Regions from separate parts of the Mesorhizobium sp. M0626 genome, predicted to be linked through region 3. Evidence: predicted binding sites of a transcription regulator. Region 3 holds the regulator's gene; each other region holds the start of a gene.

The links. The regulator LexA, encoded in region 3, represses DNA repair genes until DNA is damaged. The targets are predictions, from matches to a motif close to TGTTCNNNNTGTGTTCNG.
Region 1: a site for LexA is predicted at 5,649-5,666, ahead of recA (recombinase RecA). Genes of this name have one in related genera too.
Region 2: a site for LexA is predicted at 5,514-5,531, ahead of NKI37_RS22165 (YifB family Mg chelatase-like AAA ATPase). Genes of this name have one in related genera too.

What each region holds. Positions count from the first base shown of each region.
Region 1 is NZ_JAMYQD010000001.1:310,187-320,027, forward strand. It holds gene NKI37_RS01635 (NADP-dependent isocitrate dehydrogenase) at 1-210, shown strand, start outside; gene NKI37_RS01640 (glutathione S-transferase family protein) at 221-835, shown strand; gene NKI37_RS01645 (demethoxyubiquinone hydroxylase family protein) at 850-1,431, shown strand; gene alaS (alanine--tRNA ligase) at 1,549-4,215, opposite strand; gene recA (recombinase RecA) at 4,487-5,590, opposite strand; gene NKI37_RS01660 (hypothetical protein) at 5,924-6,151, opposite strand; gene NKI37_RS01665 (DUF6731 family protein) at 6,248-7,114, shown strand; gene NKI37_RS01670 (hypothetical protein) at 7,101-7,589, shown strand; gene NKI37_RS01675 (IS1595 family transposase) at 7,651-8,526, opposite strand; gene NKI37_RS01680 (carbohydrate kinase family protein) at 8,713-9,657, shown strand; gene NKI37_RS01685 (pseudouridine-5'-phosphate glycosidase) at 9,728-9,841, shown strand, end outside.
Region 2 is NZ_JAMYQD010000017.1:70,003-79,843, reverse strand. It holds gene NKI37_RS22175 (hydantoinase/oxoprolinase N-terminal domain-containing protein) at 1-1,376, shown strand, start outside; gene NKI37_RS22170 (malate synthase G) at 1,510-3,681, shown strand; gene NKI37_RS22165 (YifB family Mg chelatase-like AAA ATPase) at 3,887-5,419, opposite strand; gene NKI37_RS22160 (glycosyltransferase) at 5,670-6,734, opposite strand; gene NKI37_RS22155 (glycosyltransferase family 2 protein) at 6,919-7,992, shown strand; gene gshB (glutathione synthase) at 8,085-9,038, opposite strand; gene NKI37_RS22145 (GtrA family protein) at 9,173-9,547, opposite strand; gene NKI37_RS22140 (glycosyltransferase) at 9,552-9,841, opposite strand, start outside.
Region 3 is NZ_JAMYQD010000001.1:70,597-80,437, reverse strand. It holds gene arr (NAD(+)--rifampin ADP-ribosyltransferase) at 450-866, shown strand; gene NKI37_RS00410 (ComEC/Rec2 family competence protein) at 973-3,429, shown strand; gene lexA (transcriptional repressor LexA) at 3,423-4,220, opposite strand; gene NKI37_RS00400 (GntR family transcriptional regulator) at 4,426-5,190, opposite strand; gene kynU (kynureninase) at 5,359-6,606, shown strand; gene kynA (tryptophan 2,3-dioxygenase) at 6,712-7,548, opposite strand; gene NKI37_RS00385 (AMP-binding protein) at 7,545-9,170, opposite strand; gene NKI37_RS00380 (hormone-sensitive lipase) at 9,331-9,841, shown strand, end outside.

The DNA.
Region 1 (9,841 bases), 240 kb from region 3:
ACGCGCGGCCTCGCCCACCGCGCCAAGCTCGACGACAATGCCGAGTTGAAGCGATTTGCCGACACGCTGGAGAAGGTCTGCATCCAGACGGTTGAGAGCGGCTTCATGACCAAGGACCTGTCGCTCTTGATCGGTCCCGACCAACCATGGCTGTCGACCACCGGCTTCCTCGACAAGATCGACGAGAATTTGCAGAAGGCGATGGCGTAAGCCGGCAGCCATGGCCAAGCCGGTCGTCTACGGGGCGGACTACAGCGTATATGTGCGCATCGTCCGCCTCGTGCTGGCGGAAAAAGGCATCGACTACGACCTTGTGCCGGTCGATGTCTTTGCCGCCGAGGGCGCTCCCGCCTGGTACTTCGAGCATCACCCTTTCGGCCGCATTCCGGCCTTCGAGCATGACGGGTTTCGCCTGTTCGAAACCAGCGCAATCGCCCGCTATGTCGACGAGGCGTTCGACGGCCCGGCACTGCAGCCAAAAGACGCCCGCACCCGCGCAACGATGAACCAGATCATCGGCATGCTCGACGCCTATGCCTACAGATCGATGGTCTGGGACGTCGCCGTCGAGCGGCTTGAGAAGGAAGCGCCAGACGAGGCACTGGTCGCCAACGGGCTGCGCCAGGCGGAAACGGTGCTGCGGGTGCTCACCGCACTCAAGCCTCCCGGGCCGTGGCTGCTCGGCGACCAGCTGACGCTGGTCGACCTGCATGCGGCATCCATCATCGCCTATTTCGTCAAGGTCGCCGATGGGCAAAAGCTGCTTGCGGCGTTCGCCGACATCCAGGCCTGGTGGGAGGGCATCGCAAAACGTCCGAGCCTGGCGGCGGGCTGATATGGGTTCGGGCCATGGCTGACCCATCTCGCCAGGACGCGCTCACCGTCGCCAGAATTGTCAGGGTCAACCACGCCGGTGAGTTCGGTGCGATCAGGATCTATTCGGCGCAGATTCTTGTCGCCAGGCGCTTATGGCCGGATTGCGTGCCATCCTTGTCGGAGATGCTTGGGCACGAGCGCACGCATTGGGCTGCGTTCCGCGCCGCCATGCCGGCGCGGCGGTCGCGACCGTGCCGGGTAATGCAGTTCTGGAGCTGGGGTGGCTGGGTGCTGGGTTTTGTCACCGCCCTGCTCGGTCCGCAAGGCATCTGGGCCTGCACGGCGGCGGTTGAAGCGGCGGTGCATCGCCATCTGGACGATCAGCTGTTTTTCCTCGCCAATCGCGACCACGACTTGCACGGCATCATCCTGGCGATCCGCGAGGAAGAGCTCGCCCATCTCCATCACGCCGAAGAGCAGCTGAAATCGTCCGGCCCGGCGCTGAACTTTTTACGGTCGCTGATTTCGATCGCCACGGACGTGCTGATCTGGCTGTCCACCTGGGGCGATTCCAGCAGAATGACGCGCGCCCTGAAAGCGGCGAAAAAGAACTAGCTAGACGGACCGTCTAAGAGCTGATTGCCGGCTTGCCACTATCAGCCACAGAATGGCAAGCACGGCGGCGAAGGCCGGAAAGCCGCACACAAAACCAGATAAGGCATAGGGTGGCTTTCAGGCTGCCTCCAGCGCCGCCCTCACCGCGGCGATCGCATCATTGGCCTTCGAGGCGTCCGGGCCGCCGGCTTGCGCCATGTCGGGCCGTCCGCCACCGCCCTGCCCGCCCAATGCGGCCGAGGCAACGCGCACAAGATCGACAGCGCTGAAGCGGCCGACGAGATCGTCCGTCACGGCGACCACGACGCTTGCCTTGTTGTCTTCGCCCGCACCGACGAAGACGACGACGCCTGAGCCGAGCGAAGTCTTGCCGGCATCGGCCAGCGGCTTCAAATCCTTCGGCGACACGCCGGAAACCGCTTTGCCGAGGAAGCCGATACCGGCGACGGTTTCGGTGGTGGCCGGAGCATCGGCCGCGGCACCACCGCCCAGCGCGAGTTTCTTGCGCGCTTCGCTCAGCTCCTTCTCGAGCTTCTTGCGCTCCTCGAGCAGCGTCTCGACACGCGCCGGCACGTCGGCCGGCGAGATCTTCAGCACAGCCGCCGTCGCCTTCAGGCGCCTGTCCTGCTCGTCGAGATATTTTCGTGCGGCTTCGCCGGTCAGCGCCTCGATGCGGCGCACGCCGGCGGCGACTGCGCTGTCGGAGACGACACGGACCAGGCCGATATCGCCGGTCGCCCGGACATGGGTGCCGCCACAAAGTTCGACGGAATAGGGTCTATTGGCCTTGGCGCCATGCACGCCGGTGCCCATCGAGACGACACGCACCTCGTCGCCGTATTTTTCGCCGAACAGCGCCATGGCGCCTTCGGCGATGGCGTCGTCGACCGACATCAGCCGCGTCGTCACCGGGCTGTTCTGGACGACGATTTCGTTGGCCATGCGCTCGACCTCTTCGAGATCTTCGGCCGAGATCGGCTTGTTGTGCGAGATGTCGAAGCGCAGGCGCTCGGGCGCGACCAGCGATCCTTTCTGCGCGACATGGGTGCCCAGCACCTCGCGCAGCGCCTCATGGATCAGATGCGTTGCCGAATGGTTGGCACGCAGCCGGGTGCGGCGCGCATGGTCAACCTTCAGCTCGACGGCTGCACCTGGCTTGACCGTGCCGTTCGTCACCTTGCCCAGATGCACGAACAGGCCGTCGGCCTTTTTCTGCGTGTCGGAAACCTCGATCGAGAAACCTTCGCCGGAGATGATGCCGGTGTCGCCCATCTGGCCGCCCGACTCGCCATAGAACGGCGTCTGGTTGACGACCACCGCCACCACGTCGCCCTTGCCGGCGCTATCGACTGTCTTGCCGTCCTTGACCAGGGCCTGGATGAGGCCTTCCGCCTGTTCGGTCTCGTAGCCGAGGAATTCGGTGGCGCCGGCCTTCTCGCGTACAGAAAACCAGATGGTCTCGGTGGCCGCGTCGCCGGAGCCAGCCCAATGCTTGCGCGCTTCGGCCTTCTGCTGCTCCATCGCATGGGTGAAGCCGGCAAGGTCGACCGAGATGTTGCGCTGGCGCAGTGCGTCCTGCGTCAGATCGAGCGGGAAGCCGTACGTGTCATAGAGCTTGAACGCCGTCTCGCCATCCAGCATATCGCCGGCGTGCAGCGTATCCGTCGCCTCCGAGAGCAGGCCGAGGCCGCGCACCAGCGTCTTGCGGAACCTGGTCTCTTCGAGCTTCAGCGTCTCGGTAATCAGCTGTTCGCCGCGCAGCAGTTCGGGATAGGCCTGGCCCATCTCACGCACTAGCGCCGGCACCAGCTTCCACATCAACGGCTCCTTGGCGCCGAGCAACTGCGCATGGCGCATGGCGCGGCGCATGATGCGGCGCAGCACATAGCCGCGGCCTTCGTTCGACGGCAGCACGCCGTCGGCAACCAGGAAAGAGGACGAGCGCAGATGATCGGCAATGACGCGGAAGGAGGCAACCGTCTCCTTGTCGGGTCCCTGCCCGAGCGCCGACGAGGCCGCATCGATCAGATGACGGAACAGGTCGGTCTCGAAGACGCTCTCCACCCCTTGCAGGATGGAGGCCATGCGCTCCAGGCCCATGCCGGTGTCGATCGACGGCCGCGGCAGGTCGATGCGCTCATCCTTGGTGACCTGCTCATATTGCATGAACACCAGGTTCCAGAATTCAAGGAAGCGGTCGCCATCCTCCTCCGGGCTGCCGGGAGGGCCGCCCCAGATGTGCTCGCCACGGTCGATGAAGATTTCCGAGCACGGCCCGCACGGTCCGGTGTCGCCCATAGCCCAGAAATTGTCGGAGGTCGGGATGCGGATGATGCGGTCATCGGAGAAACCGGCGATCTTCTTCCAGAAGCCGGCCGCCTCGTCATCGGTGTGATAGACGGTGACCAGCAGCTTGTCCTTGTTCAGCCCGAACTCCTTGGTGATCAGGTTCCAGGCCAGTTCGATGGCGCGCTCCTTGAAATAGTCGCCGAAGGAGAAATTGCCGAGCATTTCGAAGAAGGTCAGATGGCGCGCGGTGTAGCCGACATTGTCGAGGTCGTTGTGCTTGCCGCCGGCGCGCACGCTTTTCTGCGCAGTGGTGGCGCGCGAATAGGACCGCTTCTCCAGGCCGGTGAAGACGTTCTTGAACTGCACCATGCCGGCATTGGTGAACATCAGCGTCGGGTCGTTGCGCGGCACCAGCGGGCTCGAGGCCACGACCTCGTGGCCCTCCTTGCGGAAATAGTCGAGGAATGTCGACCGGATCTCGTTCACGCCACTCATGAGTGCTGCCTTTTCGCGAAAACCGCCGGCACGGCCGGCGGACACTGGTCTCTGCTTTTTAGAAGATTGACTTGGCCTTTTAGCGGGCACGCCCCACCCTGTCCAGAAACACGGAATTGGGCCAATCCGGCAACTGCCAAGCCGGCTTCACGCTGCCCAAAAACGAAAACCGCCGGCGCGAAGGCCGGCGGTTTGAAACGCAATACTAAAGAACTCGGTTACTTAAGCATCGGATAATAGACTGGATTTATGGCCGAACTCTGGCCGTGCCCTACATGGCGCCGGATTCTTCCTCGAAGCCGTCGTCGCTTTCGCCGCGCTCGGGGCCACCATTTTCAAGAAATTTCTCGGCGATCAGCCCGGCATTCTGCCGCAGCGCAAGTTCGATCTCACGCGCCGTGTCCGGATTGTCGCGCAGGAACAGTTTGGCGTTTTCGCGACCTTGGCCGAGACGCTGCGAATTGTAGGAGAACCAGGCGCCGGACTTCTCGACCACGCCGGCCTTGACGCCGAGATCGACCAGTTCGCCGGTCTTGGAGACGCCCTCGCCATACATGATGTCGAACTCGACCACCTTGAAGGGCGGCGCCAGCTTGTTCTTGACCACCTTGACCCGGGTCTGGTTGCCGACGACCTCGTCGCGGTCCTTGACCGAGCCGATGCGGCGGATGTCGAGGCGCACCGAAGCGTAGAATTTCAGCGCGTTGCCGCCGGTCGTGGTTTCCGGCGAACCGAACATGACGCCGATCTTCATGCGGATCTGGTTGATGAAGATGACCATGGTGTTGGAGCGCGAGATCGAGGCGGTCAGCTTGCGCAGCGCCTGGCTCATCAGACGAGCCTGGAGACCGGGCAGCGAATCGCCCATCTCGCCCTCGATTTCAGCGCGCGGCGTCAGGGCGGCCACCGAATCGACCACCAGAACGTCGATGGCGCCGGAACGCACCAGCGTGTCGCAGATTTCCAGTGCCTGCTCGCCGGTGTCCGGCTGCGAGATCAAGAGGTTTTCCAGATCGACGCCGAGCTTGCGGGCATAGACCGGGTCGAGCGCATGCTCGGCATCGACGAAGGCGCAGATACCGCCCTTCTTCTGGGCTTCGGCAACTGTGTGCAGCGCCAGTGTCGTCTTGCCCGAGCTTTCCGGCCCGTAGATCTCGACAATGCGGCCGCGCGGCAGGCCACCGACGCCAAGCGCGATGTCGAGGCCAAGCGATCCGGTCGGCACGGTTTCAATCTCGACGACCTGCTCGTTGGCGCCCAGCCGCATGATCGAGCCCTTGCCGAAGGCGCGCTCGATTTGCGACAGCGCCGCGTCCAGAGCCTTTGATTTGTCCACCGCTTTGTCCTCTACAAGCCGCAAAGTATTCTGAGCCATGATACATCACCCCTTGGTCGTCAATGAAGGCCGGACAATCCGTAATCCCTGCCCTATTTGTACCTTTTTTGTTCTCGTTTGGCAAGAGGGGTCAAATATCTGAAAAGCAATCTTTATCCGGATTTGTTCTTTTTTTGTCTCATGGTTTCGTTTCCGGATGTATCCCCTTCGGGCATGTAAATTAAATGCTAGGAATTAACGCCTAGCCGGATTGGGGAGAATCATGTGAAAAGGCTCATGGCGAAGGATACGACATTTCACCACTGTGACGCGCGCCATATTATCGTGAGCGCCCACGAGCGCCACGGCTACAGGCACTACACGAAGGTGGCGTTAGCCGATCTTCCGAATGATCTCGCCAGTGCTGACGATCTCAAACGTGTCGGCATCCTTTCGATTCAGAAACCCGCCGGCATCCAATTCTAGGCGTTTGAAGCCATCCATTCTTATCCATTTGCCATTGACGTCGCGGTGTTCCTCGAACTCTTGAACCTCCGTAAAATTGTGGATTGTGCCGTCGTCGCCGCGAGCCTTGTGTCGCGCAATAATTCGTTCGCCCATAAATCCATTCTCCTCTCTTAGTTATACACATACTCTGAGTCGCCACTTTCCCCGAACCGTGCTTTGATGGCTCAGTCTTGGGATGGGGACTAAAAAATGGACAGGACTGTTGTTGCTCGATTCTATCAAGTTGAACCCCTAGAGGCTCGCGACAGAACGTTTTTCGATTGCCTACAAGCAATCTGGAGAAGCGCCGACAGGGATCAATGGACTGAGGTAGCAACCGAGATAAGAATTAGGCTCTTGCGCTACCAGGATGCTGCCGATAACGCCGATTTTGTTGAGGGCGAATTCATCCGGCAGCAGCGCGACAATATCCCGCCGATAGCTCCCGATATTGGCCCGCTTGAAGATCAGGATCGGCCATTAGGCCACCGTTGCGCGTTTCGCTATCATCCCCGATCGAATGTGCTGCTTTTGGAAAGTCGCCGGGAGGCGATAACGCCGGGACGAATTAATCTTCTGGTGAGCCAGAAAATTAGGCGGCACAAGGGGTTTCATATCTCCCCGTGCCTTACGCAGACAGCGCTTGAACGGTTGCGAGGCGGCACCCCAAGAGCAATTGAGTTCAGGGTAGCACGGCCTGCCGACATGGCGATTGTCGAGGGTGATCCGTTGGATATTGAGGGGAATCTTGGGCGATTGGCCAATGCTTTTGGTGGGCCGAACGTCGAGGTTCGCGTCTCATGGCCGCGAGGGGATCAAGATGGTACTTTATCCCGGCGGGGTGTTCAAAGAATGTTGCGTTGGTCAACAAACAACAGAGATCACGTCGAGAAGTTAAGAATAAAGATCCTCGAAGAAGAACAGCCAATTGACGTGCTGTCTGAACAGATTAAGGCAAGCAGAGAATTGGACCTGCCCCCAATCGCGGACGCTAACTTTGAAGTTCGCCGGTCATTTTTACGACAAACTTTTGATGCACACTTTAGAACAATCGAGCGGCTTTATGGAAATGGTTGATTTTGCTGGTATTTCTATTTCGAGGTGGAGCGCCACCTTCTTGTCGCATCGGCCGTTGGCCCTAGCGGCTGTGTTTTCCGTTGCCGGAACCATTGTGGCAACGTGGGCGTCTCGCGATAGCGATATTAATTCGCTGGCGATTTATTCCGGCATTTTTGACCTTCTGACTGTGTTTACGGGCTTTATCGCCACCTTTTTCGTGTTCGTTGGCGCTCGGCAGAACGAATTCTTGGCGAAAATTCAAAACACAATGACGTTCAAAGCCATGCTCAGGCTGTTGCGCTTTACTCTCGTATGGTCGGCTGCGATGATATTCGCATCCTACGTTCTGGTTATCATGCAGCCAAAGGACGTGGCCGCATGGTCAATAATGCAGGGCATTATCTGGTTCTGGTTCTATAACCTGGGACTTATCGTTGTGAATTTTGTAAGGTGCATTCGGCAATTCAATACGATCATCTCAGCGGGGAAATAACCTGTGGACCCCAGAAAACGTTTTGACCGCCTGCTAAAGGCGATGGCTACCAAGCCCGCCCTCACCGTTCCGGGCGCGGGAACGATTGCAGCAAGAGGTCAAGCATCAGGTGGGGTTCCTGACGAAGGTTCTGCCGGTACTCGAACTCCCAAAGGTAAGTCTGCAGCCACTTCTTCGAAACCGAAACGTAAGTCCCGGCCATCGAACGCCTGACGTGCGACCAGAAGGCTTCGATGTTGTTGGTGTGGACCTGACCGCGCACATACTCACCGGCGCTATGGTTCACGGTGCCGTGCATGTAGCCGTTTTCCGTTAATTCGCCATATGAAAGCAGCTCGTCTGTTGCGACGCGCGAACCCTGCTTAACCCACTTGAAAATGGCGGGCATGATGTGGCGAGCCTTGCGGCTTGGGATGACCTGAGTAACCACATCGCCGCCGCGCTCGATAGCGCCGAAGATAATGGCCTTGTCGTCTTCGCCGCGCTTGTCTACGCCGCCAAAGTACATCTCGTCGGCTTCAACGATGCCGCCATCCTTGCCGCCAAGAGGGTTGTCGCCATCGACATAACCCATGTACTGGCGAATGAGGTTGCACATGCGCCAAGCGGTCTTGTAGGTCACGCCGATGGTGCGCTGGACTTCCTTCGCGGATAAGCCGTTGCGGGACGCGCAGAACATGAACATGACGGTAAACCAGTCGCGCAATGACGTGCGCGTGGCTTCAAACGGTGTGCCTGCGGTCGGGTAGACCTGCGCACCGCAGAAGTCGCACTCATAGCAGCGGCGAGCCTTGACGCGATGGAACTTGGCAACGCGATGGCACTTGGCGCATTCGTGACGCTCGCCGTACCGTGTCACCATGAGGTGTTCAAGGCATGCGTCTTCGGTCGTGAAGCGCTCTTGGAACTGGCGGAGAGTAGGAAGTTTGTTGCTCATACCGAATTATATAGCATGAGCCCTTACATGTTTCAAGGGGATACATCCGTTCGTTTCCGGATGTATCCACCATTGGGCCAGGCGCTCCGGCGGTTTGGCTCCGCCCGAATCGCTGGCTTGCTTGCGAAGCTCCGTCGCACAGCCTAGCGCTTGTCTGGTTCGAATAACAAAGGTCATATCGCCTACATGGTGAAATCAGCAAAAATACTGGCGGTGGGCGGCGCCCATATCGACCGGCGCGGTCAGGTGTCCGGTGCTTACGTGCCGGCGGCGTCCAACCCCGGCACGATGCGCGAGGATGTCGGCGGCGGCGTCTTCAACGCGCTGCGCAGCCTCGTGCGGCGCGGCGTCTCGGCCTCGCTTTTGTCGGTGCGCGGCGGCGATGCCTCGGCCGAGACGGTTGCGCGCGCCATCACTGAGGCCGGCATTGCCGATCTGTCGGCGGTGTTCCTCGACCGCACCACGCCGAGCTACACGGCGCTGATCGATCGCGACGGCGAGCTGATCACCGGCTTTGCCGATATGGCGCTCTACGATTTGGCGTTCCCCAAGCAGATCCGCCGCTCCAAGGTGCGCGAGGTGGTCGCCGAGGCCGATGCGGTGCTCTGCGACGCCAATCTGCCATCAACGGCGCTGGAGCGGCTGGTGGGGCTCGCCGCCGGCAAGCCGGTGTTCGCCATCGCCATTTCGCCGGCCAAGGTGGTGCGGCTGATACCGGTGCTGAAGGAACTCGCGCAGGTCTTCATGAACCGGCGCGAGGCCATGGTGCTGGCCGGCGTCGATGCCAATGCCACCGAGCGCGAGACCGTCGACGGACTGCGCTGCAGCGGCCTCACCAGTGGCGTGGTGACGGCGGGCGACGGCCCGGTGCTGGGATTCGACGAAGCCGGCGCCTTCTCTATCCTGCCGCCGGCGCCGAGAAAAGTCGCCGACGTCACCGGCGCCGGCGACGCGCTGGCCGGCGCCACCATCGCTGCCCTGCTGCGCGGCCTGCCCCTGCGCCAGGCATTGCGCGAGGGCGTTGCCGCCGCCACGCTGGCCATTGAAAGCGCCGACGCGGTTCCGGCCTTCACGATTGCGACCTTCACCGAGGCACTGGCTCTTGTGCCCGACGCGCAGGAAATGGCATGAGGGCGGCCAATTGCCATTGCCGGAGCGCGACGTCCAAGCGGACGCGCGGATCTCCGGATCGGAGACCATCATGACACCGCAAAGCGCCCGCCCCTTCATCGACCTCCACGCGCCCGTGGCCGAGGCGCTCGCCGCTGGCCGCCCCGTCGTGGCGCTGGAAAGCACCATCATCACCCATGGCATG
Region 2 (9,841 bases), on a different contig from region 3:
CAACCGAAGGATTTTTGGAAGCCCGCAACATCGTAGCCCCCCTGATGGTGGTGCGCGGCGATGGCGCGCTGGTTTCGGCGGCGTTTGCCCGCCAGCGGCCAATCGAGACCATCCTCTCCGGCCCGGCCGCCAGCCTGGTCGGCGCCCGCCACATGACGGGCCTGGACAACGCCATGGTGTCCGACATTGGCGGCACCACCACCGATGTCGCCGTGCTCGACGGCGGCCGTCCTCGGCTCGATCCCGAAGGCGCCACTGTCGGCGGCTTCCGCACCATGGTCGAGGCGGTCGCCATGCGCACCTTCGGCCTCGGCGGCGATTCCGAAGTGGCGCTGGAAGATGGCGCGCTCAACCCGAAGATCCTGCTCGGGCCGCGTCGCCTGGTGCCGCTGGCGCTGGCCGGCCTTATGCATCGCGAGGCCGTGACCTCGGAACTCGAGCGGCAGCTGCGGGCGCCAAACCCCGGCCGCATGGATGGCCGCTTCGCGCTGCGCACCGGCGTGCCGGACAGGCTCGCCGCCGGCCTGACCGCGCCCGAGGCGAAACTGTATGAAATGATTGGTGCCGTGCCGCTCGCCATCGACAGGCTGCTCACCTCGAACGCCCAGAACGCCACGCTGAACCGGCTGGTCTCGCGCGGTCTTGTGCATATCTCGGGCTTCACCCCCTCGGACGCCGCCCATGTGCTCGGCAAGCAGGCCAACTGGGACCCGCTTGCGGCCCGGCTCGGCGCCGAACTGTTTGCCCGCAAGCGTGATGGGCGAGGCCAGTACATCGCGCCGTCTCCGGAGGTGATTTCCGAACGCGTGCTGCTGACGCTCACGCGCTGGTCGGCCGAATACATTCTGGAGACAGCCTTTGCCGAAGACGGGCTGGATGGCGCCGCCACCGTCGCACATGCGCTGGTGCAGCGCGCCGTCGATTCCCATCCCGGCATCGCAAGGCTCAGCGTCGCGCTCGATCGTCCGGTCATCGGCCTCGGCGCCTCGGCGCCGCTGCACTATGCCGGCTTGGCCGAGCTGGTCGGTAATGAGTGCGTGGTGCCGGAGGATACCGACGTCGCCAACGCACTCGGCGCCGTCGTCGGCCAGGTCCGCGTCTCGGCCGAAGCCCGCGTCAGCCAGCCCAAGGAAGGTTTGTTCCGGGTCGCGTCGGGGCAAACGGTGCGCGACTTCACGGACGAGGCCAAGGCGATCGCGGCAGCGGAGGCTGATGTGCGGGCGATCGTAGCCGAGCGGGCGAAGGATGCCGGCACGGATAATGCCGAGATCGACGTTTCGACCGAGTTCAAGGTGTCTACCGTTGAGGCCCAACGGATGTTTATCGAAGCGCATGTGGTGGCGGTTGCATCGGGTCGGCCGAGGATTGCGGTTTAGGTAATCTCCCCCCTTGGGGTCCCCTTGGGGGGAGATCAGCAGCTTCAAAATCCCCGCCTTCACCCTAAGCTGAATTGACCCTTCACCCCTGACATGCCAAAGGCCGCAAAGCCTTTCATCTGGAGAAGCCCTGATGACCGATCGCGTCGAGATCGCCGGATTGCGGATTGCCCGCGAACTGCATGACTTTGTCGGCGAAGCGCTGCCGGGTACCGGTATTGCCGCCGACGCCTTCTGGAACGGCTTTTCGTCCATCGTCCATGATCTCGCGCCGAAGAACCGGGCGCTGTTGGCCAAACGCGACGCCATGCAGGAACAGATCGACGCCTGGCACCGCGCCAATGGCGCGCCCATCGATATGGAGACCTACAAAAGCTTCTTGCGTGAGATCGGCTATCTCGTGCCCGAAGGGCCGGCCTTTTCCGTGTCGACCGACAATGTCGACCCCGAGATCGCCACCGTTGCCGGGCCGCAGCTGGTGGTGCCGGTGATGAATGCGCGTTATGCGATCAACGCCGCCAATGCCCGCTGGGGCTCGCTCTACGATGCGCTCTACGGCACCGACGCCATTGCCGAGACCGGTGGCGCCGAGAAGGGAAAAAGCTTCAACCCCGTGCGCGGCGCCAAGGTGGTTGCCTGGGCGAAGAGTTTTCTGGACGAGTCCGTGCCGCTCACCTCGGGCAAATGGGCCGGCGTGAACGGGCTGACGGTTTCGGGTGGCACCTTGCGGCTCGGCGCCGGCGCCGGCGGCACCACACTGGCCAACCCGAAACAATTTGCCGGCTACCGCGGCGACGGCGCCAACCCGGAAGCCATCCTGCTGGTCCAGAACGGCCTGCACATCGAGATCCTCATCGACCGCACCAACCAGATCGGCCGCACCGACCCGGCCGGCATTGCCGACGTGATCCTGGAATCGGCGCTGACCACCATTCAGGACTGCGAGGATTCGGTCGCGGCGGTGGATGCCGAGGACAAGGTCATCGTCTACCGCAACTGGCTCGGCCTGATGAAGGGCGATCTGGCGGAGGAAATCAGCAAGGGCGGCAAAACCTTCACGCGCAAGCTCAATCCGGACCGCGCCTGGACCGCGCCCAGTGGTGGCGCGCTGAGCTTGCCTGGCCGCTCGCTGATGCTGGTGCGAGACGTCGGTCACCTCATGACCAATCCGGCCATCCTCGACCGCGATGGCAACGAGGTGCCGGAAGGCATCTTGGATGCGGCGATGACGGCGCTGATCGCGCTGCACGATGTCGGCGCCAACGGGCGTCGGATGAATTCCCGCGCGGGCTCGATGTATGTGGTGAAGCCGAAGATGCATGGGCCGGAGGAAGTCGCCTTCGCAGTCGAGATTTTCGACCGCGTCGAAGCGCTGCTCGGTATGGCGGCAAACACCATCAAGATGGGCATCATGGACGAGGAGCGGCGCACCACCGTCAACCTCAAGGAGGCGATCCGCGCCGCCAGGGAACGCGTCGTGTTCATCAACACCGGCTTCCTCGACCGCACCGGCGACGAGATCCACACCTCGATGGAAGCCGGCCCGATGATCCGCAAGGGCGACATGAAGCAGGCCGCCTGGATCTCCGCCTATGAGGCGTGGAATGTCGATATCGGGCTCGAATGCGGGCTCGCCGGTCATGCCCAGATCGGCAAGGGCATGTGGGCGATGCCCGATCTGATGGCGGCGATGCTGGAACAGAAGATCGCGCATCCCAAGGCCGGCGCCAGCACCGCCTGGGTGCCGTCGCCGACGGCGGCGACGTTGCACGCCACGCACTATCACAAGGTCGATGTCCATGCCGTCCAGGCGGCGCTCAAGAGCCGGCCGAAGGCGAAGCTCGATGATATATTGTCGGTGCCGGTGGCGGTGCGGCCGAACTGGACCCCCGACGAGATCCAGCGCGAACTCGACAACAATGCGCAAGGTATTCTTGGCTATGTCGTGCGCTGGATCGACCAGGGCGTCGGCTGCTCGAAAGTGCCCGACATCAACGATGTCGGCCTGATGGAAGACCGCGCCACGCTGCGCATCTCCTCGCAGCACATCGCCAACTGGCTGCACCACAAGGTGTGCTCGCAGATCCAGGTGATGGATTCGCTGCGGCGCATGGCAGCGATCGTCGACCTCCAAAATGTCGGCGACCCGCTCTACCGCCCGATGGCCACCGATTTCGACAATTCCATCGCCTTCCACGCCGCCTGCGACCTGGTGTTTAGAGGCCGCGAACAGCCGAATGGCTATACGGAACCGGTGCTGCACGCACGGCGGCTGGAGCTGAAGGCGAAAGAGCGGGCGAATTAGCGCCTGCATTTCCCTCCCCCTTGAGGGGAGGGTGGCCCGAAGGGCCGGGTGGGGTCCTGCGTGAAGTGCGGCGACTCCCTTCGGACGACACTACAAGCAATGTCATTGCAGAGGCCCTTTCTCGGCTCGGCTCCAAAAAGATCGACCATTCTTCGGCGACCCCCACCCTGCCGCTTCGGGGCCACCTTCCCCTCAAGGAGGAGCGTTACGCCGCCTGCGCCACCCGCTCCGACATCATGCGGTAGGAAATCGCCTCGGCCAGGTGAATGCGGCCGACGGTTTCTCTCGCTTCGAGATCGGCCAGCGTGCGCGCCACTTTCAGCACCCGATGATAGGCGCGCGCGGAAAAGCCGAGCTTTTCGCTGGCGTCCTTCAACAGAGACAGGCCGGCGGCATCCGGCATCGCGATGTCCTCGATAACAGAAGGCGAGCAATGCGCGTTGGTGGTCGCGCTGGTCACGCCGAGCCGCTCGAACCGTTCGCGCTGGATGGTGCGGGCGCGCGCGACGCGCTGCGCAACGGCGGCACTTTTCTCCGCCCGATCCGGCCGGATCAGATCGGCGGCCGAAACCGCAGGCACCTCGATCCTGAGATCGATGCGGTCGAGCAGCGGGCCGGAAATGCGCGCCTGGTAGTCGGTGCGGCAGCGCTCACCGCGCAGGCAGCGATAGCCGGGCTCGCCGGCCATGCCGCAACGGCACGGGTTCATCGCCGCCACCAGCTGGATGCGCGCTGGATAGGTGACGCGGTGGTTGGCGCGCGCGATCATGCAGTCGCCGGTCTCCAGTGGCTGGCGCAGCGCATCCAAGGTCTGCGGCGTGAATTCGGGAAACTCGTCGAGGAACAGCACGCCGTTATGGGCAAGCGATACTTCGCCCGGCCGCGCCCTGATGCCGCCGCCGACCATTGCCGCCATCGAAGCCGAATGGTGCGGGGCGCGGAACGGCCGCCGGTCGGTGAGCTTGCCTTCGCCGAGCTCGCCGGCCACCGAGGCGATCATCGAGACTTCAAGAAGTTCCTTGGGCGCCAGTGGCGGCAGAATTGAAGGCAGCCTCTGCGCCAGCATCGATTTTCCCGAGCCGGGAGGCCCGACCATCAACAGATTGTGGCCGCCGGCCGCCGCCACTTCCAGCGCCCGCTTGGCGCTTTCCTGGCCCTTGATGTCTGAAAGGTCGGGCAGGTCGCGGGCCGAGACATGGATGCCGGGCTCGGGCCGCGACAGCACCTGCGTGCCGCGAAAATGATTGGCGATGGCAATCAGGCTGCGCGGCGCCAATATGTCGAAATCCTTGCCCGCCCAGGCCGCTTCCGGCCCGCAGCCGAACGGGCAGATCAGGCCCTTTCCCTCGGCATTGGCGCCGATCGCCGCCGGCAGCGCGCCGGCGACCGTGGCAATGGTGCCGTCGAGCGACAATTCTCCGAGCACGACATAGGAGGCCAGCATGTCGCCCGGAATGGCGCCGAGTGCAGCCATCAGGCCGAGCGCGATCGGCAGGTCGTAATGGCTCCCTTCCTTAGGAAGATCGGCAGGCGCCAGGTTGACCGTCACCTTCTTCGACGGCATCGACAGCCCCGACGCATGCAGTGCCGCCTGCACGCGCTCGCGGCTTTCGGCCACCGCCTTGTCGGCCAGCCCGACGATCTGCATGCCGACCTTGCCCGGCGCGATCATCACCTGGACATCGACCGGTACGGCCTCGATGCCCTGGAAAGCAACCGTGCGAACCCGCGCCACCATCTTGCTCTGCCCCCGGATATCGGCTCGCCTCGGCCTTGTGGTTCAGACCGCGAGCGACGTCAGGACAAGACAACCATAGATTTCAGGCCAAGGCAAGAACATTACAGGAACATGCATTCGTGGTGGCTGCAGCGCGCTGTGCCGGTTGCAAAAAAGGAAGATGGTCAAGCAAAATGGAACGGCTGCTCCGCCTCCTCGACCGCGTTTAACAAGGGCGACTAGGCCCTTCGGCGATCTGAGGGTGTTGCTTCTAAGCGGTGATGAAGGCATCGACCGAACCTGAAAGCGATCGATCGATCGCGACCTGCGGTGGAAGCCACTCCATGACAGGATATCTGAAAGGCCAAGGCAGGGCGATCCGGCGCGAAGAGCCGCTCTCCAGAAAAATCTCGTTTACAAGGTCTATGAACCGCCCGCGGTCTCGTTCGATTCGTTTCAAAGTTTGCGAACGAATGTAATCCCGGGGAATTCGTCGCTCCTTCAGCGCTAAGACAGCCTCCGCGATGGATCGAGGATCGGGTGGAACTGTGAGCGAATAGTCGTCATCCAGATAAAGGTCTCGGCCGCCATGGTTCGGCGTCGTGACCACTGGAAGGCCCGCGAGAAGATATTCCGTGCTGGCGAACATTGGTCCTTCCAGGTGAGAGAGACAGATTCCCACGGCTGCACGATTTAGATGCGTGTTCACCTGAGCCGGTGCCAATCGGACAGGCTTGCCGGTGCCGTCAAACTCGTTGATAAAGACGTGATGCGGCGCGAGCTCCCTATGCCGATTTATTCGCGCTCTTTCCGACTCCGTCGTGGAGGATCCGCTTGAATCTCGATAGAAGACAAATGCGCAACGCTGGATGCCAAGCGACAAGTCATGGCGCTTCCACGGAGCCAGCTGCGCATTGTAGATTGCATCAAATTCTACAGGGACGTCATCGAGAGGCCTGAATATGTGTTCGGAGGTTGTTGACGTCTTGTTGTGCAGGACGGCGGCCTCGCCGGACTGATTCAACAGATCAGCCTCGGCCTGAGTGTTGGATAGGAAGATTAGCGAGTGACGGGGGTTCTTGAGTCTATGCAGAACGGCATAGGTCCGGATGGTTTTGACGCTAGCACTGTTTTCGATGGACCAGGTTGGCGAGATGAGAAACCAGGCGCGGTGGCCGCGTGGAAGGAAAGGCATATGACTTGCTAATCCGAGCGGCGTACCGGACATTCCCGAATAGGATATGAACGGATCGTCCGACAGCAAACTGGCCTGAAGAGCAGGTTGCGACTTCGCGGAAGGGTGCCCTTTTCTGAGGTTGTGGCCATGACGCAGCATGGCTCTGACAATCTCGAATTTGGTAGGAGGGCGATACCCGTGCTGTAGGGTCAACATGCGGCAATTGCGATCTTGAGTGCGGAGAAAAACTCGCTTCGATAGAGAGAAATTTGGCAAAGAAACACCGCCATTTGATCGACGGAATATCTCAGGCGATCAAATCTGGTGTACGGAGAAGCGCCTCTTGAAAGAAAACATCGTCCCAAGCGGAGCTGGTTCTCACATCGCGCTACCAACCGTATCCGTTTGCGTAGGCTGTTTCAATCAAGAGGCATTCATCGACACTGCGATCCGATCCGTAGCGGCGCAGACATACACTGCGTTCGAATGCGTGGTGGTCGATGATTTTTCGACCGACGGTTCCCGCCGAAGGATTGAAGAGTGTCTGTCCCAGCTTGGCGACAGTCGTTTCCGCTTTCTGCCCCGACTGCAAAATGGCGGGCAGTTGACAGCAATGATGACCGGGCTTGACGCGACAGCCGGGCCCCTGATCTCCTTTCTTGACGGTGACGATGCTTGGCATCCTGACTTCATAGAATGCCATGTGAGAGCGCATCTCAGCCAAACCCGTATCGCGGCAATGTCGAGCTCCGATGAGGTGGTGATAGATACGGCCGGCAACCTGCTTGCGGGCGGTCATCCCGTATTCCACCTGAACGACCCGCGATCGATGCCGAAAATGAGCGGCTACCTGCATGTCGACACCGAAGCTGACCCGACATTATTATTTATTGATCGGGGTACCGTGGGTTGGTTTTGGTCAACCACATCGGGGATGATGTTTCGTCGAGCTCCGCTTGAAATCATGCGTCCATCCGATCCGGACGAAATAAGGATATGTGCCGATGGTTATATGGCTCGTGCCGCCCATATGATCGGCGGAACCGTGAGGATTGGGCGGGCTCTTGGCAGTTATCGGCTTCACGGCGGCAATGGCTGGGCGGACGGGCGCATCCTGGGTACCGGAGTTGGCCTCGGCAGGATGTCGCCTGATACTGAAATAGCGATACGGCGGGCACTGGCCAATCGTTGGTGCGAAGTGGCGCCGGGACTGGCGCATTTAATCTCCCGCCACTCAATGCGCAGGACCTTGGTCGACCTGATCGGACTGTCTGCGGCTTTTGCATTGCTGGAAAAGAACTCCGATGCGGGTTTTCTGCTGAAAGACTGGGCAACACCACAGCGAAAATTGCAGACCAGACTTATCGGTCTCCTTCCTCCGAAACTGAGGCCTCGGCGCTTCCGGGACATAGTTTGATTTGATGAGCCGCTTGCTCGGCAGTCTTACCCGATAAAGAGCATCTTTCGATGCTTCTCTGGACCCACCAAAGTCCTCCGTAGCAACGCACACTACGCGGCCAAATTCCGCCGCTTCGCCTCTACCGCGTCCCAGAACAGGCTGGCGATATCCGCGCCACCAAAGCGTTGCACTTCGCGCACGCCGGTTGGCGAGGTCACGTTGATCTCGGTCATGTAGTCGCCGATCACGTCGATGCCGACCAGGATGAAGCCGCGCTCTTTCAGCGACGGGCCGATGCGGGCGCAAATCTCGCGTTCGCGCTCCGTCAGCTCGGTCTTTTCGGCGCGGCCGCCGACATGCATGTTGGAGCGGGAATCGTGGTCGGCCGGCACGCGGTTGATGGCGCCGACCGCCTCGCCGTCGATCAGGATGATGCGCTTGTCGCCCTTGCGCACATCCTTCAGATAGCGCTGGACGATATACGGCTCGCGTGACAGCTGGGCGAACATTTCGAGCAGTGAGGCGAGGTTGCGATCGTCTCCCTTGAGATGGAAGATGCCGGCGCCGCCATTGCCATAGAGCGGCTTGACGATGATGTCGCCGAATTCCTTGCGGAAGGCCGCGACCTCCTGGGGATCCTTGGTGATCAGCGTTTCGGGCATCAGATCGGGGAATTCGGTGACGAAGATCTTTTCCGGGCTGTTGCGCACCCAGGCCGGGTCGTTGACGACCAGTGTCTTCGGGTGAATGCGCTCCAGAATATGCGTGGTGGTGATGTAATTCATGTCGAAGGGCGGATCCTGGCGCAGCAGGATCACATCCATCTCCGACAGGTCGGTGCGCACCTTGTCGCCCAGCGAAAAATGATTGCCCTTCTCGTCGCGGAGCTTCATCTCCTCGATGCGGGCAAACACCTTGCCGCCCAGCATCGACAGCCGGTCCGGCGTGTAGTGGAACAGCTGGTGCCCGCGCCGCTGCGCCTCCAGCGACAGCGCAAACGACGTGTCGCCGGCGATCGAGACGGTGGAGACATGGTCCATCTGGACGGCGATCTTCAGGGTCATCTTTTGGTCTCCAGCGGGTCGAGCAAGTCCAGGAAAAGTGCGTAGCGGTTTTCCGTCCGGAATTGCGGCAAGGCAAGTCGCCGATATACGGAACTTGGCGGCTTCTGCCAATCGCGCTTGCTTGGCCCAGACCTTTACCGGTCGAAGACCAGCCGGGAGTAACCGAGGAAGGACAGCGCCATGGCGACCAGCGAGGCGACGGCAAGTGCCGCCAGCGGCGGCAGCGCCGGCAGCGCAAACAGGATGGCGCAGTAGACGAGATAGTTGACGATGCTGGTGGCGATGCCGACGCCGCCATAGCGCGCGCCCTCCTGCGCCACGCCGCGGCTCGACGGCGAAAAGGTCAGGTGCCGGTTGATCTGCCAGGTGACGCACAGCGCAAAGCCGATCGACAGGACACGGGCGACGAAGGGACCGAGCGGCGTCACCGCCAAGAGCAGCCAGAGCGCCGCGGCATCGGCGACGAAACCAACGCCGCCGGCCAGGACGAAGCGGACGAGCCGGCTCACGGCCTCAGGCGGCCCGGGGCGTCTTGCCCGGTTCGGCCTTCGGGATTTCACCAGTGCGTTCGCGCCGTTCGACCCGGCCTGACGGCACCGAGAGATAAAAAATGCGCTTCTGCTCGGCGCGTCCGCGCGATACCGAATCGAGGATCAATCCGGTCACCATCGCAAGCATCGAGAGCAGCAGCAGGCCGACCGACAGCACCCAGGTCGGCATGCGCGGCACGAGGCCGGTCTGGGCGAATTCGATCAGCACCGGCGTCATCAGGGCAAGGCTCGACGCCAGGAAGAAAATCGCGA
Region 3 (9,841 bases):
AAGTTTGGAAAGCGGGGCGTGATCGCGCGGACTTTCGCGCTTTGCGCGTTCATGTAGCATAGGAGGTCTGGGGCGCAAGGGGCAGACCCGATGGCTGGACGAGGCCGGGGCACGTCGGCAATTATCGGTTGCGTCAACGGGCGCCGGAGCCTTGTAGCACAAAATCTGTTCGCACCTCCGCGCAACCTCATTTGGCAGCAGCGTCAATGTCTGGGTTTCATTCGGCTGCAGCGTCCGTCACAGTGCCTGGAACATCGCTGCGACGGTGGTAGCCCCCTCTGACGAGCGGACATTTCTTCACGAATGCGGCACTGCCCGACTACAACGCCGCCGTGACAGCGTTGGCTTGGTCACGCATATTGACCTTCTGCAATCATTATCGTGAACACAGCAACTGTGTGCGGTCCGGTCTCGCCACGAAGGAGGAATGATTGAAAGAAGGGCTCCCGATGACCAGCAACGCCGACCATACGGAGGGTGATCCGTTCTACCATGGTACCCGGGCGGATTTGAAACCCGGGGATCTGCTGAGCGTCGGCCACCCTTCCAATTTCAGAGGTAAACCACTGTCATGGATCTATTTCACCCAGACACTGGAAGCCGCCATCTGGGGAGCAGAGCTTGCAACGGGTGACGGTCGTCAAAGGATTTACATCGTAAAGCCGACAGGGTTTTTTATGGATGACCCTAACCTGACCGATAAAAAATTTCCCGGCAATCCGACGAAATCCTACCGCTCCCGTGATCCGTTGCTCATCCTGGGGGAGCTCGCTGAATGGCAGGGTCATACACCGGAACAATTGAAGGCAATGCACGATGGGCTTGCTCGCCTGAGGGCGGAGGGCCGGGATATGATTGAGGATTGAGCGTCCTTGGCGGGTCAATTCCGGCGCGGTGGATGCGACCGCACGGACTTTCGCGCTTTGCGCGTTCATGTAGCATAGGAGGTCTGGGGCGCAAGGGGCAGACCCGATGGCTGGACGTGGCCGGGGCACGAAGGAAGGCGAAGGCGGCGAGGCAAGCGTCAGCGAACGCTCGCTGTTTGCCGATAGTCCCTATGCCGAGCCGCTGCCCCTCGCGCTGCCTGAGCCGCATCCCGGCATAGCGCCCGCGCTGCCCGGTGACGCGTTGCCGGCGCAAGTCACAGCGCCCGGATCTATCGCCCGACTGCGCAGACGGCTTCGCCGCCCGTCATGGCCCGCGCTCCGCCGCAGCCTTGCCGTGGCTGCCGACACGGAGCTCGACCGGGGCGTCGCCTTCCTGCTGGTCCCGGTTTTCCTGGCAGCCGGCGTCATCGTCTACTTCTCGCTGGCCGGCGAGCCGGGCTTTGCGCAGCCAATCGCCATTGTGGTGCTGGCGACATGTTGCGCTGTCGCCACGCGATCGCGGCCGAGGACGCATCTGTTCTGCATGGCCGCGATGCTGTGCGCGCTCGGCGTCGTCGCCGCCAAGGTCGAGACCTGGCGCGCCGGAACGCAGATGCTCGGCTCCGAGATTCAGACACGGCTGACCGGCCGCGTCGTCAGTCTCGAACAGATGGAAAGCGGCCGCATCAGGCTGACGCTCGACGTGGTTTCGACCGCTTACCCCGAGCTGCGCTACGCCCCGGAGCGGGTCAGGCTCTCGGCGCGGACCGTTCCCGCCGATATGACCGCCGGCTCCCTGATCACCGGCTATGCCAGGCTGTTGCCGCCGACCGGTCCGGTGCGGCCGGAGAGCTACGATTTCTCCTTCGACAGCTATTTCACCGGTATCGGCGGCAGCGGCTTCTTTCTCGGCAACCCGAAAACCATTGCTACGCAGGGACCGCCGCCGCTGACCGCACGGCTCTCCTCGGCAATCGAGAACGCGCGCGAAAACATTGCCGACCATATCAGGGGCAAGATCGGCGGCGCCGAAGGCGAGATTGCCGCGGCGCTGATTGTCGGCGTGCGCGCCGGCATCCCGGACGAGGTCAACGAAGCGATGCGGCGCACCGGCATCTACCACATCATCTCCATCTCCGGCCTGCACATGGCGCTGGTTGCCGGCACCATCATGGCGTTGCTGCGTGGCGCCTTTGCGCTGTTTCCCGTTTTCTCTTCGCGCCGGCCGGTGAAGAAATATGCGGCCGCGGCAGCGCTTGTCTCGATCGCCGCCTATCTCGTTATTTCAGGCGTCGTGGTTGCCGCCGAGCGCAGCTTCATCATGCTGGCGGTCATGCTTGTCGCCGTGCTGTTTGATCGCGCCGCACTCACCATGCGCAATCTGGCGATCTCCGCCATTGCCGTCATCCTGGTGTCGCCGCACGAGGTGGTCGGTCCCAGCTTCCAGATGTCGTTTGCCGCCACCGCCGCCCTTGTCGGCGCCTATGCCGGCTGGGCCGATTACCGCGCCGACAAGGTGAGAACGCCGCTGGCAAAGCGCTCCTTCGTCGGCTTCCTGTCGCGAAAATTCGCGCTGGCCATGGGCGGCCTCGCCATGACCTCGATCATCGCCGGCAGTGCAACCTTGCTGTTCGCCATCTGGCATTTTCAGCGTGTGTCGCCGCTCAGCCTGATCGCCAATCTGGCCGTGATGCCGATTGTTTCGTTGATCGTCATGCCCTTTGCCGTGCTCAGCGCACTGGCGATGCCGTTCGGCGCCGACGGGCCGTTCCTCTATGTGATGGGCAAGGGTCTGATGGCGATGATCGCTATATCGGCCTGGATTTCCGAGCGCTCGCCGGTCGACGCCGTCGGGCTGATCTCCATCCGCTCGGTGCTGTTGGTGGCAGTCGCCCTCGTCATCGCCACCATGGCCACCACCTGGCTCAGGCTGGCGGCCGTGCCTTTCGCGCTGGCCGGCCTGTTGACGGTGCCGCAGGTGCTTACGCCCGACGTGCTCATATCCGAGGACGCACATTTGGTGGCCATGCAGATCGGTGGCGGCGAACTCGCCCTCAACCGCGAACGCTCCAACGAATTCACCACGGACAATTGGAAACGGGCGCTGCGGGCCGAAACCATTATCCCGCCCGAGATTTTCGAGGCAACAGATACGCGGTTCGATCTCGATCCGCTCGATCTGCCGCCCGGCTCGCCCTTCTATTGCACCGGCGATCTCTGTATCGCTCGACACCCTTCCGGAGCCATTGTAGCTCTTGCGAAAGACCGCAAGACGGCGCGGCCGGCCTGTGCCTTCGCGAGCCTGATCGTCATCGATGACGCCACCGCCTACAATCCGTGCCGCGACCCGCTGGTCCTGGTCGTGACGAAGAAACAGCTGGCCCGCGACGGCAGCGCCGCCGTCTTCTTCGATCCGCAATCGGCAGCGGCAGCGCCAACCATCCGGTTCGCCGTCGACAAGCCGTATCGCCCCTGGCACGAGCAACGCCGCTTCTCCCGCGACGCGCGCGGCCTGCCGCCTTACAACCAGCGTGAAAAGTACAAACCCAAGCCGGCTCAGTAGCGCCGGATCAATCCGACAAGCTTGCCCTGCACCTTCACCCTGTCCGGTCCAAAAATGCGGGTCTCGTAGGCCGGGTTGGCGGCTTCCAGGGCGATCGAGGCGCCCTTGCGGCGGAAGCGTTTCAGGGTCGCTTCCTCATCGTCGACCAACGCCACCACGATCTCGCCGGGGCTGGCTGTGTCGGCATTGCGGATGATGACCGTGTCGCCATCGAAAATGCCGGCCTCGATCATCGAATCGCCCTTGACCTCGAGCGCGTAGTGTTCACCGCCCATGATCATGTCGGGCGGCACCGAGATCGAATGGGTCTGATGCTGGATGGCGTCGATCGGCACGCCGGCGGCGATGCGTCCCATCACCGGGATTGAAATCGCGGAAACGGCATCGTCATTGCCGGCAGACATCGAACGCGACGGCGAGCCCGCCTTGATCTGGCGGCCGAGACCGCCTTGGCCCATCCCGCCTTGGCCCATCCCGCCTTGTCCTTGGCCGCCTTGCCCTTGGCCGGCTTGACCAAGACTGCCCTGAATGACGCTCGGCGAAAACTTCCTCGCCGCGTTGAGGCCTGGTGCGATCGAGTCGGGCAGCCGCAGCACTTCCAGCGCGCGCGCCCGGTTCGGCAGCCGGCGAATGAAACCGCGCTCCTCAAGCGCCGTGATCAGGCGGTGGATGCCGGACTTGGAGGCGAGGTCGAGCGCTTCCTTCATCTCGTCGAAGGACGGCGGGATTCCGCTCTCCTTCAGGCGTTCATGGATGAACATCAGAAGCTCATGTTGTTTGCGCGTCAGCATCGCGGCCCCCAAGGGTTCTGAAACCAGAATCAGAAAAAACAAACCCAGAACAAACACTATCTGTTCCAGTTGTGTTCCGCAACCTTTTAAAGTTTAATGAATGTGTTGACGTTTTGTTCAGCGTAACGTTCGGCGCTGCGAGCGCCGCCTGCGCCCAGTTGCCAGCAACGGGGTGAAACGAAGACAAAGTGCCCTGCGTCGTCGGCTACGATCGCCGCTTCCTTTTCGGACGGGGCTGCGCAGCATCCGCGCGGGGTTCTCTCTGGGCATAGACCCGCAGCGTGTAGCCGATGTGAGCGGTCATCAGAGTTTTCGCACGTTCGACGTCGCGATCGAGGGCCGCTTCCATCAGGGCGGTATGGTGTTCGATCGCCACGGCGTCGCGCAGGGCCGCCACGGCCTTCCGGTGTCCGTCCGTGCGGCCGGCGGCGGCGCGCAGCGTCGGGGCCAGACCCAGAAAGCGGTGATGGCGATGCAATTGGTCGGAAATCGTTGCATTGAAGCGCAGCAGCCAGCTGGATGTCGCGGCACTGAGCAGCGCCGCATGGAAGGCATCGTGTTTTTCGTACCACGCGTCGACCGCATCATCCGATGGATCGTCGAGAACAGACCCGCACCGTGAGAGACGATAGTGGGCGGCAACGACCGCGTCTTCCCACTCACGGTCGCCCTTCTCGATCGATTCCACCAGCAGGGGCAGTTCGACCACCAGCCGCGCACGCGCCAAATCCTCGAGCTCCGCCCGAGAGACGGGAGCGACCGCAAACCCGCGGTTGCTGATGGCGGTCACAAGCCGTTCCGCCTCCAGCCGCGACAGCGCCTCGCGCAACGGCGTCCAGCCGATGCCGTAGGTGTTGCGCAGCGTGCTCAGCTTCAACGGCGCGGCAGGCGCCAGCCGGGTCGCAAGAATATCGCGCCTGAGCAGGCGATAGGCCACTTCCGTCTTCGAGGTCTGCTCGTCATCCAGCATCGTGATCCATCAGACATAAACGCTCGGGCGGATCATTATATATCAAAGCCTTTCAATGGGTGAATTATATATAATGTTTGACAGTTCAAGGGCGACCACTCAAGATCGCCGGCATGTTTGGGCGGCAGGCTCCGCCGCGCGCGTTTGTCCATGGAGGGGCGCCGGATCATGAGCACGACACCCGATCTCGCTACAATCGAAGCAATGGATGCCGCCGATCCGCTGCGCTCCATGCGTGAACGCTTTGTCTTGCCGCAAGGCGTGATTTATCTCGACGGCAATTCCCTGGGCGCCGCGTCAGCGGTCGTCTTCAGCGAACTGCAGCAGGCCGCCACGCAGGAATGGGCGCACGACCTCATTCGCGCCTGGAACACCGCCGGCTGGTTCAACATGCCGGTGGAACTCGGAGATCAGCTCGGGCGACTGATCGGCGCGGCTGATGGGCAGACGGTGGTCTGCGACACAACCTCGATCAACATCTACAAGTTGCTGCACGCAGCGCTCGGCATGCGGCCGGATCGGTCGGTCATCGTTGCCGAGGGCGACAGTTTCCCGACCGACCTCTACATGGCCGAAGGCGTCGCCTCGACCCGGCCGGGAACGCGGCTGCGGCTGGAGGGCGTCGACGCGGCCGCAATCGAGGAGCTGATCGACGACAGCGTTGCCGTCATCCTGGTCAACCACGTCAACTACAAATCCGGCCAGTTGCGCGACATGGCGGCGCTGACGCGCAAGGCACATGACGCCGGCGCGCTGATCATCTGGGATCTCTGCCACACGGCCGGCGCCTTGCCGGTCGAACTTGACCGTGCCAATGCCGATTTCGCCGTCGGCTGCACCTACAAATACCTCAATGGCGGCCCGGGCTCGCCGGCCTTCATCTACGCGGCCGAGCGCCACCATGGTGATATCAGCCAGCCGCTCAGCGGCTGGTGGGGCCATGCGCGGCCCTTTGCCTTCGAGCAGGGCTTTGCCGTCGGCAGCGGCATTCGCCGCTTCCTGTGCGGAACGCAGCCGGTGCTGTCGATGCGGGCGCTCAAGGGCGCGCTCGATATCTGGAACGACGTCGATATGGCGGCGGTGCGCAGAAAAAGCATCGCGCTGACCGACCTGTTTATCCAGCTCGTCGAAGCCAGATGCGGCGCCTACCGGCTTGAACTGGAAAGTCCTCGCGACGGCAGCCAGCGCGGCAGCCAGGTGTCGTTCCTCCATCCGCATGGCTATCAGGTGATGCGCGCGCTGATCGAGCGCGGCGTGATCGGCGATTTCCGGGCGCCGTCGACCATCCGTTTCGGCTTCACGCCGCTCTATGTCGGATATGGCGATGTCTGGCAGGCGGTCGAAGTCCTGGAGGATATTCTGCGCACCGGCGCCTGGCAGGACGCCCGCTTCGCGGTGAAGACCGCGGTTACGTGAGAAACCAGAGCAATTTCAGGAAAAGTGTGAAGCGGTTTTCCGTCCGAAATTGCGTCAATCAAAGAGCTAGAGCATTTCGCCGTTTCCGTTAAACGGTGAAATGCTCTAGAGCCGGGTGCGGACCGTCCAGAGCTCCGGAAACAGCACGACCTCCAGCATCTTCTTCAGATAGGAGGCGCCTGAGGTGCCGCCGGTGCCGCGCTTCAAGCCGATGATGCGCTCGACCGTTGTGACGTGGTTGAAGCGCCAGCGGCGGAAGTAATCCTCGAAGTCGACCAGCTTCTCGGCCAGTTCGTAGAGCATCCAGTAGCGCTGCGGGTCGCGGTAGACGGTTTGCCAGGCAGCCAGCACGTCTTCGTTCTCACCGCGCGTCTCGCGCCAGTCCGTGCGACTGGCGTCGGCGCCGATGTCGAAGCCATTGCGCGCCAAAAGCAGAAGCGCCTCGTCGTACAGCGACGGCGTGGCCAGGATCGCTTCCAGCCTGTCCGTAAGATCGCGCCGGTGCTTGTGCGGCCCGAGCATGGCTAGGTTGCGGTTGCCGGCCATGAACTCGATGGCGCGGTACTGCCACGACTGGAAGCCCGAGGATTGGCCGAGCGCGTCGCGAAACTCGGTGTATTCGCTTGGCGTCATCGTGCGCAGCACGTCCCAGGCATTGTTGAGCTGCTCGAAGATGCGCGCGACGCGCGACAGCATCTTGAAGCTCGGTTCGAGGCGGTCGGCGCGGATCGAGCGGATCGCGGCGCCGATCTCGTGCAAAGCGAGCTTCATCCACAATTCCGATGTCTGATGCTGGATGATGAACAGCATCTCGTCATGGGCCGAAGACAGCGGCGCCTGCGCATCGAGCACCTTGTCCAGCTGCAGATAGTCGCTGTAGGACATCCGCTCCTTGAACGACATCTGCGCGCCATCGGACGCCGGATCGTGCGGCTTAATCAATTGCTCTTCTCCGCGCGCAACCGGAAGCGCTGGATCTTGCCGGTCTGGGTTTTGGGCAAGGCGTCGATGAACTTCACCGAACGCGGATATTTGTAGGGCGCGATCGTTGCCTTGACGTGGTCCTGCAGGCGTTTGACGGTCAATGCGTCCGGCGAAACACCTTGCACAAGCACGATATGCGCCTCGACGATCTGGCCGCGTTCACCGTCCTCGGCGCCGGTCACCGCGCATTCGGCGACGTCGGGATGCGAGAGCAGCGCCGCTTCGACCTCGGGGCCGGCGATGTTGTAGCCGGCGCTGACGATCATGTCGTCGGAACGCGCGGCGAAGTGGAAGAAGCCATCCTCGTCCTGCGTGAACGTATCGCCGGTGAGATTCCAGCCGTCGCGGACATAGTCCTTTTGCCTGGCATCGGCCATGTAGCGGCAGCCGGTCGGGCCGCGCACCGCCAGCCGGCCAGCAGAGCCGCGCGGCAACTCCCGCATCTCGTCATCGACGATGCGTGCCAGATAGCCGCCGACTGGTTTGCCGGTGGAGGCCGGCTTCATGTCGTCGAAGCGGTTGGAGATGAAGATATGCAGCATCTCGGTGGCGCCGATCCCATCGAGGATCGGCTTGCCGGTCTTCTCAGTCCATTCCTCGAAGACAGGCGCCGGCAGCGTCTCGCCCGCCGAAACCGCGACGCGCAGCGAGGACAGGTCAGCGCCTTGATCCATGGCCTTGAGCATGGCCCGATAGGCGGTTGGAGCGGTGAAGGAAATGGTCGCTTTGTAGGTCTCGATGATGTGGATCATGTTGGGTGGCGTCGCCTGTTCCAGCAACGTCGCCGCGGCGCCGAAACGCAGCGGGAAGATGGCGAGCCCGCCAAGACCGAAGGTAAAGGCAAGGGGCGGGGAGCCGACGAAGATGTCGTCGGGCGTCACCTCCAGGATTTCGCGGGCATAGGCGTCGGCGACGATCAGCAGGTCGCGGTGGAAATGCATCGTCGCCTTCGGCACGCCGGTGGTGCCGGAGGTGAAGCCGAGCAGGGCGACATCGTCGCGGCCGGTGTTGACGGCAGTGAAGGTGACCGGCTTGTCGAGGGCGGCGCGGTCGAGTTCCGCGTCATGGTTGGCCGTGCCGTCGAAGCCAATGACCTGCTTGAGATACGCACTGCCCTTGGCGCAGGCGGTCATCTCGTCCATCAGCCTTGTATCGCAAAGCGCAACCGTGATTTCCGCCTTGTCGACGATCTTGGCGAGTTCGCCGGCGCGCAGCATCGGCATGGTGTTGACGACCACCGCGCCAACCTTGGTGGCGGCCAGCCAGCAGGCGACCATGGCCGGGTTGTTGGCCGAGCGGATCAGCACCCGGTTGCCCGGCTTGACGCCATAATTCTCGACCAGGGCATGGGCGAGCCTGTTGGTCCAGTCGGACAGTTCCTTGTAGGTGCGGCGGCGGCCATTGCCGATCAGCGCGGTGTGGTCGCCGAACCCTTTTTCGACCAGCCTGTCGGTCAATTCGACGCCGGCATTTATGTGGTCGGGATAGTCGAAGCCGTCGAGCAAAAACTCCGGCCATTGCTCCGGCGGCGGCAGGTTGTCACGCGTGAATGTGTCGATATGCGCTGATGGCCCAAGCATTTTCGGCTGCCCCTGTCTGCCTCGCGCCCATGGCTGAACAAGGCGCAGGATCGCACCAGTCGAAATTTGTTTCAAGCCTAAAATGTTTTTAGGTCGCAGCATTGACGCCGCCCTGTTCGGCGGCCATTCCTGTCGACTGAACTGAAGCCATCCGGGAGGGATGCAGATGCTCGAACATCGTGTTGCCGATTGGGACAATGCCTACGCCAACGGCGACAACATTGCCGGCAGCAATCGCTGGCCGGCCGCATGGGACACACCGGCACAGGCTTTTCGCGACACAATGTCGGCGTCCGGTCGGGCCAAGCTCGACATCGCCTATGGCGACAGCCCGCGCAACAGGCTCGATCTGTTCCTTCCCGATGTCATGCCCAAAGGGCTCGTCGCCTTCATCCATGGCGGTTACTGGAAGGCGTTCGACAACAAGCCATGGTCGCATCTGGCCAACGGCGCGGTTGCCAATGGCTTTGCCGTGGCAATGCCGACTTACACGCTTTGTCCCGACATACGCATTTCCGGCATCGTCAGGGAAATCGCGGCGGCGATCGGCAAGGCGGCGACGATGGTCGGCGGGCCGGTGATCCTGACCGGGCATTCCGCCGGCGGCCATCTCGCCTCCAGGATGGTGACGACAACGACGCCTCTGGCCGCCGATGTGGCCGGCCGCATAC